2 regions of the Mycobacterium sp. NPDC006124 genome follow, and region 1 is predicted to be linked to the other one. Evidence: predicted binding sites of a transcription regulator. Region 1 holds the regulator's gene; the other holds the start of a gene.
What was found. Region 1 encodes LexA, which represses DNA repair genes until DNA is damaged. Its sites were predicted from a motif close to CGAACANNTGTTCG; they were not measured.
Positions count from the first base shown of each region.

Region 1 (6,464 bases):
GTGCTCGAGCAGACGCTGCAGTACGCCAAGGACCGCAAGGCGTTCGGCAAGCCCATCGGAAGCTTCCAAAACAGCAGGTTCACCCTCGCGGAGCTGGCCACCGAGGCCACCGTGGTCCGGATGATGGTCGACGAGTTCGTGAGACTGCACCTCGAGGAGAAGTTGACCGTCGAGCAGGCCGCGATGGCGAAGTGGTACGCCACGGAGGCTCAGGTGAAGCTCAACGACCGCTGCCTGCAGCTGCACGGCGGCTATGGCTACATGCGTGAATATCCCGTGGCCAGGGCTTTCCTGGACGCCCGCATTCAGACGATCTACGGCGGGACCACCGAGATCATGAAGGAGATCATCGGCCGCAGCCTGGGTGTCTAGCGCACTTTCCTGCACCGTGTTGGGCCGGCCCGTTGGCGCGACACATGCCCCGACGGGTTGGATATCCCTCAAGATGGACGTCGGCTGACGCAAAGTTGACGCACGCGGAACTCACGGGAGTCCGGCGCAACTCGTTGGGGAGGACACGCAATGACGGGGCTTGGAACCCGGCTCGGCAGGACGATCGGACGCGCAGGCGTCGTCGTCGTCGCGGTGATGGGTGCGGTGCTGCTCGTCGCACCCCTCGCGGCGGCCACGCCCGAGGGCGACGCCGACTCCGCGATCACCCAGGCCTGGGACGCCGGCGGGGGTCCGACCGGACCCCTCGGCGTCAAGGACGGCGGCGTGTATCCGGCGGGTGCCGGCTTCGGCCAGAACTTCGCCGGCGGCAAGATCTTCTTCACCCCTGAAACCGGTGCGCATGCCATGACCGGCGCAATCCTCGACGAGTATCAGGCGTTGGGCGGGCCGGCCGACGGCGACCTCGGCTTTCCGACCATCGACGAAGGGGACGGCAAGGCACCGGGAAGCCGGAACACGACCTTCAGCGCGGCCGATCGTCCGGTGATCTTCTGGACTCCCGACACGGGTGCGCACGTGGTGCGCGGCGCGGTCAACTCCGCGTGGGACAAGCTGGGCGGTTCGGCCGGGGTGCTCGGCGTCCCCACCGACGACGAGACCTACCGCGGCGACGAGATTGGCCAAACCTTCACCGGCGGCCAGATCACCTGGAACCGCAAGACCAACGCCTTCACCACCGTTCCGCCGGAGCTGGCCGACCAACTCGCCGGGCTGGAGATTCCCGGGGACGTGACGACGGCCATCGCCACGGCGCGCAGGGCAGCGGGCGGTCCGCTGGGGCCGCTGGGCGCCTCCGACGGCGACCAGTACGCCATCGGGTCCGACGGCGCCGGCCAGAACTTCGCGGGCGGCAAGATCTACTACAGCCCCGCGACGGGCGCCAACGTCCTGACCGGACAGGTACTGGCCAAGTACGAAAGCGTGGGCGGGCCCGAGGGTGACCTCGGATTCCCCACCGGCGACGAAACCGACGGTGGTCTGGCGCCCATGAGCAAGGTCGCCAGCTTCGCTGCCGCGGACAAGCCGGTGATCTTCTGGACGCCCGACTTCGGCGCGGTGATCGTGCGGGGGGCGATGAACGCGGCCTGGACGAAGCTCGGTGGCGCCACGGGGCAGCTGGGCGCTCCGACGGCCGACCAGAGCGTCGACGGCGACGTCGTCACCCAGAAGTTCAGCGGCGGTGCCGTCTCGTGGAACAAGACGACCAACGAGTTCACCACCGAGCCGGCCAGCCTGCAGTCTCAGCTCAAGGGGCTCGAGGTGCCCGGTGCCACGTCGCCGGAGGCGTCGGCCGCCCCCGCCGCGAGCTCGGACGGCGGGTCCGGGTGGTTCCGGCCCAACGTGTGGTGGCTGCTGGGCATCGTGCCGGTGCTGATCCTGATCGGGGTGGTGGCGGCCGCCGTGCTGCTGAACCGCCGCCGCCATGACCGCGCCTCGCGCGACGAGTTCGACGACGATTACGACGACGATTACGACGAGGACGACTACCTGGAGGAACACTCCGGACCCATCCCCGTGGGCGAGCACGGCGCCGACTCGGAGGGGCGACGCAGCAGCTGGGCGATGCCCGCCGATGAGCACGGGGACGGTTCCCCGACGGCCGACGGGGAGACCCACGACGGCTTCGTAGCCGATCTGTCGGACGACCAGGACGCCATCGACACCGCCCCGACACCGATCGTCGCGACGACCGGGGACGAACCCGAGGCGCCGTGGTTCTCCGATCTGGACGAGCCTGATTCCGTCACCACCGCCGATCCCGTCATCATGGTCGAGCCCGTCGTCGAGGAGCCCGTCGTGGACGATGAGGCGCAGCCCGAACCGGAATTCGACAGTGGCCCGCCCAGCGGTCGGCATGCGGCCATCCACCTCGCGGAGCCGGTGGTGGCCGAGCCGTCGCTGCGACTCGCCCGAGGTGACCGTGACGCCCCCTCCGGGTATCCGATCAAGGCCGATACCAAGACGGGCCTGTATTGGACACCGGGCAGCGGCGGGTACGACGACGTCGAACCCGAGATATGGTTCGCCAGTGAGGAATTCGCGCTGACGAACGGTTTCGCCAAGGGCTAGCGGTGAGCTAGACCTTGCGGATCACGGTGACCACCTTGCCGAGGATGGCTGCGTCGTTGCCGGGAATCGGGTCGAAGGCCGGGTTGTGCGGCATCAACCACACCTGGCCGCTCGTGCGTTTGAAGGTCTTGACGGTGGCCTCGCCGTCGATCATGGCCGCCACGATGTCGCCGTTGTCGGCGACGTTCTGCTGACGGATCACGACCCAGTCACCATCGCAGATCGCTGCGTCGACCATCGATTCGCCGACCACCTTCAGCAGGAACAAGGAACCCTCGCCGACGAGTTCACGCGGCAGTGGGAAGACGTCTTCGACGGCTTCCTCGGCCAGGATCGGTCCGCCGGCCGCGATGCGGCCCAAGACTGGCACGAACGTCGGTACGGGCAGTGCGTCGGACCCGGCGACGTCGGTGGTGACCGTGGCGGGAGGCTGCCGCGACGGATCGTCGACCGCGCGGACGTCGACGGCGCGGGGCCGGTTCGCGTCGCGACGTAGGTAGCCCTTGCGCTCCAGCGTGCGGAGTTGGTGGGCGACCGACGACGTCGAGGTCAAACCGACGGCGTCGCCGATCTCGCGGATGCTGGGCGGATATCCACGGGTCATCACCGACGTGCGGATGACCTCCAGGATGGTGCGCTGACGTTCGGTCAGAACCGTGTCGTTGCTGTCGCTCATGGCGCCGAATGTAGTCGCCCCACGGCACGGAATCAAACATGTGTTCGACGCGTGTCGCGCTCCAGTCGTCACGCGCGGACTTGTCGGTGGGTCCCGCTACGGTTTGCAACAGTTCGATCACGTGTTCTAGTCATCGAACACCTGAGCGATTAACATTCGAACACAAGAGCGAACCGAGACCCACTGGAAAGGCCCGCGAGATGACGATCATCACCCGAGAAGACCCCACCGACCTCGTCGTGCGGCCCATGCGGCCGGTGCGGCGTACCTCGCCTGGTGCGCGGCGCGGTCCGCAGCCGCACCGGCCCGCGGGTACGCCCATCGACTACCGGGGCACCGGTGTCCTGATGTCACGGGCGTCCCACCGCCGCAAGAAGGTCACCCCGCTGGCGACCGTGTTGCTGGCACTCGTCGCGGCCGCCATCACGGTGTGGCTCGGACTCGTTGCGGAGATGGCGGCCCCGGAGTCGCCCGCCACCACCCCGCCGCGGCTCGCCGTGGTGCAGGTCCAGGCCGGCGAATCGCTGGAGCAGCTGGCCCAGCGCATTGCCCCCGACGCCTCGGTGGGTGCGGTGGTCGACGAGATCCGCGACCTCAACGAGTTGAAGACGGCCGCGGTCGACGCCGGGCAGACGCTCATCGCGCCGGTTGGGTGATCCCCGGCATGCGCCGTCAATATCGCTGCCGTGCAACGGTAGGCTCGTATGCGACCGGAGTAGGTTCGTGCGGCGAAGGAGCGGAGATGCACTGTCCGTTCTGCCGTCATCCCGATTCGCGGGTGGTGGATTCGCGCGAAGCCGATGAGGGCCAGGCGATTCGACGCCGCCGGTCCTGCCCGGAGTGTGGCCGTCGGTTCACCACCGTCGAGACCGCCGTCCTCGCGGTCGTCAAGCGCAGCGGTGTCACCGAACCGTTCAGCCGCGAAAAGGTCATCAAGGGTGTGCGACGCGCCTGCCAGGGCCGCGACGTCGACGACGACGCCCTGAACCTGTTGGCCCAGCAGGTGGAGGATGCCGTGCGTGCCGCCGGTTCGCCGGAGATCCCCAGCAACGAGGTGGGTTTGGCCATTCTCGGCCCGCTTCGCGACCTGGACGAAGTGGCCTACTTGCGCTTCGCGTCGGTCTACCGGTCGTTCTCGTCGGCGGCAGACTTCGAACGCGAGATCGAGGCGCTGCGCGCCCACCGGGGCGTGGCGTCGACCTGACGTCCTAGTCGAGTCGGCGTACGCCGTCGTCGACGACCCGGCCGGCGACCGTCACCCAGCCGTCTGCGCTCCACCCCGTCCGAAGCTCCGAACCCTTGCCTTGGGTGATGATCAGGTCGCGGCCGAGACGGTCGGTGATGCGGACCGCGCCGGCGCCGGTGGCCTCGTCCTCCGGAATGCCCAGGTCGCTGGCGAACATTCGCGAACGGATCCGTCCCTCGCCTTCGTCGACCCACGCCCAGATGTAGTGCTCGACCGCGTCGCGGTAGTCGTCGGGATCGGCGGCAAGCACCTCGTCGACCGAGCCCATGTCGTAGATCGCGAAGTCGGGCGCCCAGTCCGCGCGCGCACTGACCGCGGTGAACTCGCCGTCGGCGTACCGGTCGTAGGCCACCGGCACCACCCCCGCGGGTACCTGAAGCGTGTTGACGGGAGTGCCGCGTTCCTTCAGCCACCACGACGCACCCACCGTCGGGTGTCCCGCGAAGGGGAGTTCCACCGTCGGGGTGAAGACGTGCGCCGTCGTGGTCGTCGCGTCCGCCGATGGCAGGTCGACGAAGATCGTTTCGCTGTAACCCAATTGGGCCGCGACTCGTTGCCGGTCCGGCGGCGGTACCAGGCTGGCGTCGACGACACCCAACGGGTTGCCGTACTCACCGTCGGCGTTGGCGAAGACCCGTAACACGGTCACGTCCAAGGTCATGACGCGATGCTACGTGGGGGCGACCAGTCAGTGGTCAGGTCGCGCTTCGCTCGTCGGCGCCGAGGGCGTCGAGCACCGCGACACGGGTGTCGATCGACCCGGTGAGTCCGCCTTCGCTGACCCCGGCGCGCAGCAGATCGCGCAACGCCTCCTGGTCGTAGACCGCGGGGTCGGTCGCCCCGATGAACTTCTCGACCACCTCGACGAAGCGGTCGGGGTCGTCGTGGAAGGGGAAGTGGCCCGATCCCTCGAACACCTCGAGTTGGGCGCCGGGCATCGCGGTGTGGGCCATCCGGGCATGGCTGACCGGGATCACCGAGTCCTGAGAGCCCCAAATCAGTTGTACGGGAACGGATTCGGTCAAATAACATCGATCGAGCATGGTCACGACCTGTCCGCGCCGGTCGACCACCGCGCGCAAGGTCCTGGCGAACGCCGACGATGCCGTGGGCTCGGGCAGGTCGGCCAAGATCCTGAGCATGTCCGGAATGTCGCGACCGACCCCGGTTGAACCGAGAAGCGGCCCACCGAGGCGCCCGACCAGTCGTAGGGCAGGCAACACCAGCGGTAGGCGCAGCAGGGCCAGAGCCTCGGTGCCAAGGGGGAGCGAGGCGATGCGCAACGCCACGTTGACGTCCTTGGTCACCCCGCCAGCGCCCACCAAGATCAGCCGGTCGACGAGTTGCGGGAACTGGTACGCGAACTGCATCGCGACACCCCCGCCGAGTGAATGTCCGACCACGGTCACCCGTTCCACGCCCAGAACGCTGAGGAGGTCGCGCATGCCGTTGGCATAGGCCGCCACCGAGTAGTCGGCGCGGGGCTTGTCCGACTTCCCGTGGCCCAGTAGGTCGGGCGCGATGACCGTGAACCGCTGTGCGAGCTTGGATTGCACCGTGCTCCACGTGGTGGAATTGTCGCCGATGCCGTGAATGAGCAGGATGACCGGCCCGGAGCCGGCGATCCGGTATGCGCGCCGATACCCGTGGATGGTCTTGTAGTGCAGCGTCGGAGTGAGCTCGCGCACGGGCCGTAGATTGGGCTTTCGCTCCGTCACGATTACCAACTTCGTCGTCGGGGCCGACTCGACCGGTACCGGTCGGGCGGCCGATCAGGACCTGCTCTCGCCGTCCCCGCCCGCGGAGTCGTCGCCAGTCTGCTCGGCGAGGAACCGTTCGAATTCGGCGCCGAGCTCCTCGCCACTCGGCAAGTCCTCGTCGCGCGCCAGCAGGGATCGGTTCTCTTGGGCAGCAACGAAAGCATCGTACTGGTGCTCCAGCGCGGTCACCACTTGAGCGACCTCCTCACTCGAGGATACCTGTTCGTTGATCTTGCCGTGGACCTCCATTCCCGCCTCG
Region 1 is NZ_JBEXUA010000001.1:641,771-648,234, forward strand. It holds gene ABZ195_RS03045 (acyl-CoA dehydrogenase family protein) at 1-372, shown strand, start outside; gene ABZ195_RS03050 (hypothetical protein) at 523-2,523, shown strand; gene lexA (transcriptional repressor LexA) at 2,531-3,199, opposite strand; gene ABZ195_RS03060 (LysM peptidoglycan-binding domain-containing protein) at 3,400-3,855, shown strand; gene nrdR (transcriptional regulator NrdR) at 3,942-4,403, shown strand; gene ABZ195_RS03070 (PhzF family phenazine biosynthesis protein) at 4,408-5,106, opposite strand; gene ABZ195_RS03075 (alpha/beta hydrolase) at 5,141-6,163, opposite strand; gene ABZ195_RS03080 (PAC2 family protein) at 6,218-6,464, opposite strand, start outside.

Region 2 (6,464 bases), on a different contig from region 1:
CCGATCAGATGCAGTTGTGGTCCGACGACCTCCAGATCAGTGAGTCGCTGCGGCTGCGCCGCGCCGCCGGTCACACCCCGGGATCGTCGGTGCTGTGGCTCGACGCAGGTATGCCGGCGGTGTTCGTGGGCGACATGTCGCACTGCCCGATTCAGATCGCCCGGCCCGACGACCCCTGCGGATTCGACGTCGACGCCGCCGCGGCCGCGCTGACCCGTAAACGCGTCTTCACCGAAGCCGCCCGGTCGCGCGCGGCTGTGATCCCAGCGCACTATCCCGGCCACGGCGGCGCAACACTGGTGGCGCGCGGTGACCGGTTCGAGGTCGACGAGTGGCTGAACTTGCCGGGAATCTAACGATTCTCGTACTCTGCGTTGCGATCGCGTTCGCGGTGGATGCGGGTGGCGCGGGCCTGTTCGCGGGTGGTCTTGCGGTGGGGCATGGTCAGACCGGCGGTGTGAGCCACGGGCACCCCGGTCGTGGTCACCGGTGCGGTGGGTGCGCTGAGTTCGGGGAACAGCAGTCGGCTGCCCGGTGTGGTGGTGTGGGTTCGGCCGTCGGGCGCGGTCCACAGAACGGTGCCGTCGCCGAGTTACCGTTCCCGCCAACCGCTTTGGCCGCCCCAAAACGTCTTGAGCAAGTGGTGCCGGCGGCATAGGCATGTGAGGTTGGACGCCGCGGTCGGCCCGCAGGGCCACGGAATGGTGTGGTCGAGGTCGCAGTGGGTGGCGGGTACCTGGCAGCCCGGGAAGCGGCACGTCATGTCGCGGCAGCGGATGAAGTCGGCCAGCTTCTTCGACGGCCGGTACCGGTGTTCGGGTGGGGCAAGTCCCGGGTGCACGATCCGGGTGCGGGTCGCCCCGGCGGCGGCGCGGCAGGCGATTGCGCCGGGGATGAGTTGCCCGCCCATCAGCGCCGCGGGCCGCAGCTTTGCGACGTATCCGGGTGTGGGGGTGAGCGCCTCGGTCAGGGTGAGGTCACCCAATGGTTTGGTGAACAGGGGTGGTTGGTCGCCGTCGAGGGCGGTGCGCTCGTCCCGTGGGAGGGCGGCGCCTGAGTCGGCGTCGGTGTCCTCGGCCTTCAACTGGTGCGTCTGCGTCTGCGTCTGCGGCAGGCGTCGGTTCCGGCGCCGGTGTTGGGGCGCGCGGTTCCGGCGTGGAATCGGTCGGCTCGGGGAGTGTGTCCTGGCTGGCGATGACGTAGACCACCACCCCGGGCACCGGCGGGTTCTGCGCGGCGTCACACGACTCCAGGCCGCACAGACGCCGCAGACGGTCCCAGCCCTGACCGATGGCCCCGTAGGCGTCGGCGCGACGTTGAGCCCTGGTCCGCGGATCAGCAGAACACACCGTCGCGGCGAACAGATCCAGGCGGGCGGTGAACGCCTTGGCGTCGGTGACGAACACCGAGGCAAGCACACTGGCCAACCCACTGCCGTCCTCGATGCTCATCTCCACGGAACGGTCCCGGGCCTTGGTCTGCGTCCGACGCACCGCGTGCGGGTCGACCGATGCGACGACTGCGTCGACCTTCTTGTCCAGGGTGGCCACCGACATGGATTCGCCACCGGACAACGCGTCGGCCAGGAACGCGTCCAGCACCCGCAGCGCGTCGGGGTCGATGACCAGTGCCCCACGCTGCACGACGGTCCGGAACACCTCGTAGGTGATCAGTCCCTCGGCGAAGACCGCGGCCACCCGGGGGAACCGTTCGTGCAGGGAGACCGCGATCAGCAACCGGTTCGCCCCCGCGCCCGGGGTGATGGACAACGCCGCCCCGACGTGGGCGGCGACGGCGTCGAAGTCGTCCACACACCACTGATCCCGACTCGCCGACCCGGAGGCGGCATAGGCCTCCTCGAGCATCGCGGCCATCGCCGCGACCCGCCGCGCGCACGCCGCGGACTCCACCCGGGCCACGCCGACGCCGCCCCGGCACCCGAGGTGCCAGCCGCGGCATCCACCAATAAATCGAACACATGTTCGATGGTATTCGGGCTATCAGAGCCCCGCAAGACCCGGCGAGCTACCTGTGGATAACTCCGGCCAGGGAGGTCAGAGTGGCGTCAAACCATGCTTGCGCAGCACCTTGTTGCGGCTCTGCTTGTCCCGCAGCAGCTGCATGGACTTGCGCAGCAACAGACGGGTCTCGTGCGGCTCGATGACGCCGTCGATGTAACCGCGCTCGGCGGCGATCCACGGTGTGGCCAGATTCAGGTTGTAGCCCTCGATGAAGTCCGCGCGAATCTTCTGCACCTCGGGTGCGGTCGGATCCGGGAAACGCTTCACCAGAAGCTGCGCAGCACCCTCGGCGCCGATCACGGCGATGCGGGCAGTCGGCCACGCGAAGTTCAGATCCGCGGACAGCTGCTTGGAACCCATCACTGCGTAGCCACCGCCGTAGGCCTTGCGGATGACGAACGTCACCTTCGGCACGTCCGCCTCGACGATGGCGTTGAAGAACCGCCCGCCGCGCTTGATGATGCCGCCCTTCTCCTCCTCGAGGCCAGGCATCGCGCCCGGCGTGTCGACGACGAACACCAGCGGCAAGTTGAAGGAGTCGCAGAAGCGGATGAACCCGGCCGCCTTGTCGGACGCCTCGTTGCCCACGGCGCCCGCGTTGTTCAACGGCTGGTTGGCGATGACGCCGACGGGATGCCCGTCCACCCGCGCGAAGGCGGTGATCATCGACGGGCTGCGCTGCTCGGCGATCTCGAAGACGTCACCGTCGTCGAAGATGCGCAGCAGGATCTCGTGCATGTCGTAGGCCTGGTTGTCCGAGTCCGGCACGATCGTGTCGAGCTCGAGGTCCGTCGGCGTGAGTTCGGGTTCCAGCCCAGGATTGACGATCGGCGGGCTGTCGAAGTGGTTGGGCGGCAGGAAGCTCAGGTAGTCGCGCACGTACTGGTAGGCCGCGCTCTCCGACTCCACCACCTTGTGGATGTTGCCGCGCTGGGCCTGCACGTCGGCGCCGCCGAGCTCGTCGAAGGTGACGTCTTCGCCGGTGACGTCCTTGATCACGTCGGGCCCGGTGATGAACATGTAGCCCTGGTCGCGCACGGCGACGATGAGATCGGTCTGGATCGGCGAATACACCGCTCCGCCAGCGCACTTGCCGAAGATCAGCGAGATCTCCGGCACCAGGCCGCGAAGCATCTCGTGGCGCCGGCCAAGCTCGGCGTACCACGCCAGCGAGGTCGCGGCATCCTGGATGCGGGCGCCGCCTGAGTCGTTGATGCCGATGATCGGGCAGCCCACCATGGCCACCCACTCCATCAACCTGGCCACCTTGCGGCCGAACATCTCCCCGACCGAACCCTGGAACACCGTCTGGTCGTGGCTGAACACGCCCACCGGACGACCGTTGATCGTGCCGTGCCCGGTGACGACGCCGTCGCCGTAGAACGCGTTGGGATCACCGGGAGTGCGGGCGAGCGCACCGATCTCCAGGAAGCTGCCCGGGTCCAGCAGATCGTAGATCCGGGCGCGGGCGCTGGGGATGCCCTTCTTGTCGCGTCGGGCCTTGGCCTTCTCGTCGCCGGGATCCTTGGCGAGCTCCAACCGTTCACGGAGCTCGGCGAGCTTCTCGGCGGTGGTGTGGGCTCTGCTGGCGACGGGGGCCACTTCCTGGGTCACTTGTGCTCGCTCTCGATGCGGTTGATCGCCTCACTCATGTGCGCGCCGACCTTCGCAATGTACGGCTCGTCGATGGCCTGAATGTGCTCGCCCCCGATGTGCACGACCTCGAGATCTGAGACGAACTCACCCCAACCGCCGTCGGGCTGCCGCGTCGAGTAGGCAGGCTCGAAGGTGATGGCGTCGTCGTGATAGCGGTCGGCCATGTAGAGCGTGACGTGCCCGTCGTAATCCTTGATGTCGGCGACGTCGAGTGCGCGCTGATCGAGGTACGACGTGCGCTGGTGCTCGATGATCCCGCCCGGGATCTGCACGCCGGAATCCTTGACCGCGTTGAGGACGAACTCGACCTGCCCGGCGTCGTCGAGGTTTTCGAGCTCCTCGTAGGGGATCGCCGGAATCTGCACGTTGAAGGTCTTCTCGGCGAACTTCGCGTAGCGGTCCCAGCGGGCCCTGGTGCCCTCCGTCGACGTGTCGATCGGCTCGCCGGGTCGCACGCAGTCGATCAGGCCGACGAACCGTACGTCGGCACCGGCCTCCTTCAGGCCGATCGCGCAGGCGTAGGACAGTGCCCCACCCAGCGACCAGCCCGCGAGGATGAACGGCTTGCCGGTCTTGCCCTCGGTCCAGCCGTTGAGCTCCAACAACTTCGGGACGTACTGGGCGGCCCGCTCCTCGATGGTGCCCTCGACCCGCTCCAGTCCGATCATCGGCACGCCGGCGGGCAGCCGCTTGAGCAGCGGCTCGTAGACCACCGTCGAGCCACCCGCGGCGTGGAACACGAACACCGGAACGTCGCTGTCGTGCTCGGCCGCGCGGATGGTCCGGACGAACCCGTCCAGCTCACCGGCTTCGAGGAACTCGCGCACTGTGGAGGCCAGCTCCTCGATGGTCTGCGCCTTCTTGACGTCCTCGGCGGTGATCGTGCCCTCGGCGCGCTCCGACAGGCGTTGCGCCATCTTCTGCGCTTCGGAGTCGGTCAGCTCGCGCAGCGAGTTGAAGATGCCGCCCGGCGACTTCCCGGTGACGATCGCCCACGTCGCGAACGTCACGCGTTCGGCGGCGTCACGCGGCGGCACGTCGGAGTTCAGTGCCTCCGAGATCGCCTGCTGGTTCAGCACCTGTGCCGCACCGGCCAGGTTCGGCGTCTTCGCCGCGGCTGCCGGGCCGGTCGGGTTGCTCGGCGGCGGTGGCGGGGGCGGGACGATCCCGGCCGTCTCGATCGGCGCGGGTGGCGGAGCGGGAGCTTCACTCTCCACGGGGATCTCCGCCTCGGCGGCCTTCTTGGTGAGCATCTCCTCGAGCTCGGCGACGGTGGTCGCACCGCCCATGAGCTCGGCCTGCGCGGCGGCGATCTCCTCGTCGGTCTGCGTCTTCTGCACCTCGGCGAGCTGATCCACCTCGTCACGGTGCTCGATGGCGTACTCGATCAGCTTCTCGACGGCGTAGAGATTGGCGTCGCGCACCGCGGTCAATTGGATTGGCGGCAGGTCGAAGTCGTACTCGACGCGGTTCTTGATCCGGACCGCCATCAGCGAGTCCAGACCTAGCTCGATGAGCGGCACCTCCCAGGGGAGGTCCTCGGGCTCGTAACCCATGGCGCTGCCGACGATGGTGCCGAGCCGCTGCGAGATGGTCTCGCCCGACTCGGGTGACCACTTGGCGAAGCCGGCCGCGAGCCCCGCTCCGGCAGTGAGGTTGTCCTGCAGGATCGCGGCGTCATCCTCGGGCTCGGGCTCGTCGACCGGAATCGGCTGAGCCACTGCCACTTCGGCGACGGCCGTACCGGCTCCGACCGCGGTCGGCAACGACGTCGCCTGACCGCCGCGCGTCACGATGGCGTCGTAGACGAGCGTGAACGATTCATCGACGCGGGCGTGAACCTGCACCGTCGCCCCGCCCGGGTGACGCGTCAACGTCGTCACCAGTCGCGCGTCGTCGGCCGGAACGGCCCGCTGCTCGTAAGCGGTCAGCTTGGCGTCCGGAAGTACCTGTACCGCAGCGGCCTTCACCAGGGCGGCCAGATCGGTGGTGGCGCGCGGGGAGTACTCCCAGACGTGGCGACCGTCCGGCATCGCGACGTGCGTACCCGGAACGACGTTGGAGCCGTCACCGGAGAAGCGAACGTCGAGCCAATGTGGCTTGCGCTTGAACCGCGTGGGCGGAATCTCGGCGTACTCACCCCGGGGGAACAGGGTGCGGAAGTCGAGGTCGTGACCGTGGGTGAACAACTGCGCCATGGCCGTGGTCATCGAGTCGACCTCGTCCTGCTTGCGAGCCAGGGTTGCGACGAGCTGCGCGTCGTGCAGACCAGCCGATGCCGTGGTCAGCCCAACCTGCATGAGCGCCACCGGATTTGGCGCCAGTTCGAGGAACGTGGTGTGCCCGTCGTCGACGGCGTTGCGGATGCCGTGTGTGAAGAAGACGCTGTGGCGCAGCCCCTTCTTCCAGTAGTCGACGTCGTGGATGGGTTCGGCACTCGCCCGAACCAGGCTGCCTTCGTGGACGGTCGAGTAGTACGCCGTCTTCAGCGGATGCGGTTGAATGCCCTGGATCTCCGCCGAGAGCTCACCGAGCAGCGGATCCATCTGCTGGGTGTGACTGGCGCCCTTGGTCTGGAACTTGCGGGCGAACTTGCCCTCCGACTCCGCGCGGGCGATGATCGCGTCGATCTGCTCGGGCGGGCCGCCGATCACGGTCTGCGTGGGCGCCGCGTAGACGCACACCTCGAGACCGGGGTAATCGGAGAAGACCGTCTTGATCTCGTCGGCGGAGTACTCGACGAGCGCCATCAGGCGGATGTACTCGCCGAACAGCATCGCCTCGCCC
Region 2 is NZ_JBEXUA010000012.1:109,250-115,713, forward strand. It holds gene ABZ195_RS22160 (MBL fold metallo-hydrolase) at 1-356, shown strand, start outside; gene ABZ195_RS22165 (hypothetical protein) at 353-487, opposite strand; gene ABZ195_RS22170 (HNH endonuclease signature motif containing protein) at 593-985, opposite strand; gene ABZ195_RS22175 (DUF222 domain-containing protein) at 978-1,919, opposite strand; gene ABZ195_RS22180 (acyl-CoA carboxylase subunit beta) at 2,055-3,623, opposite strand; gene pks13 (polyketide synthase Pks13) at 3,632-6,464, opposite strand, start outside.
Region 2: the regulator LexA is predicted to act here: its motif matches at 1,972-1,985, upstream of ABZ195_RS22175 (DUF222 domain-containing protein).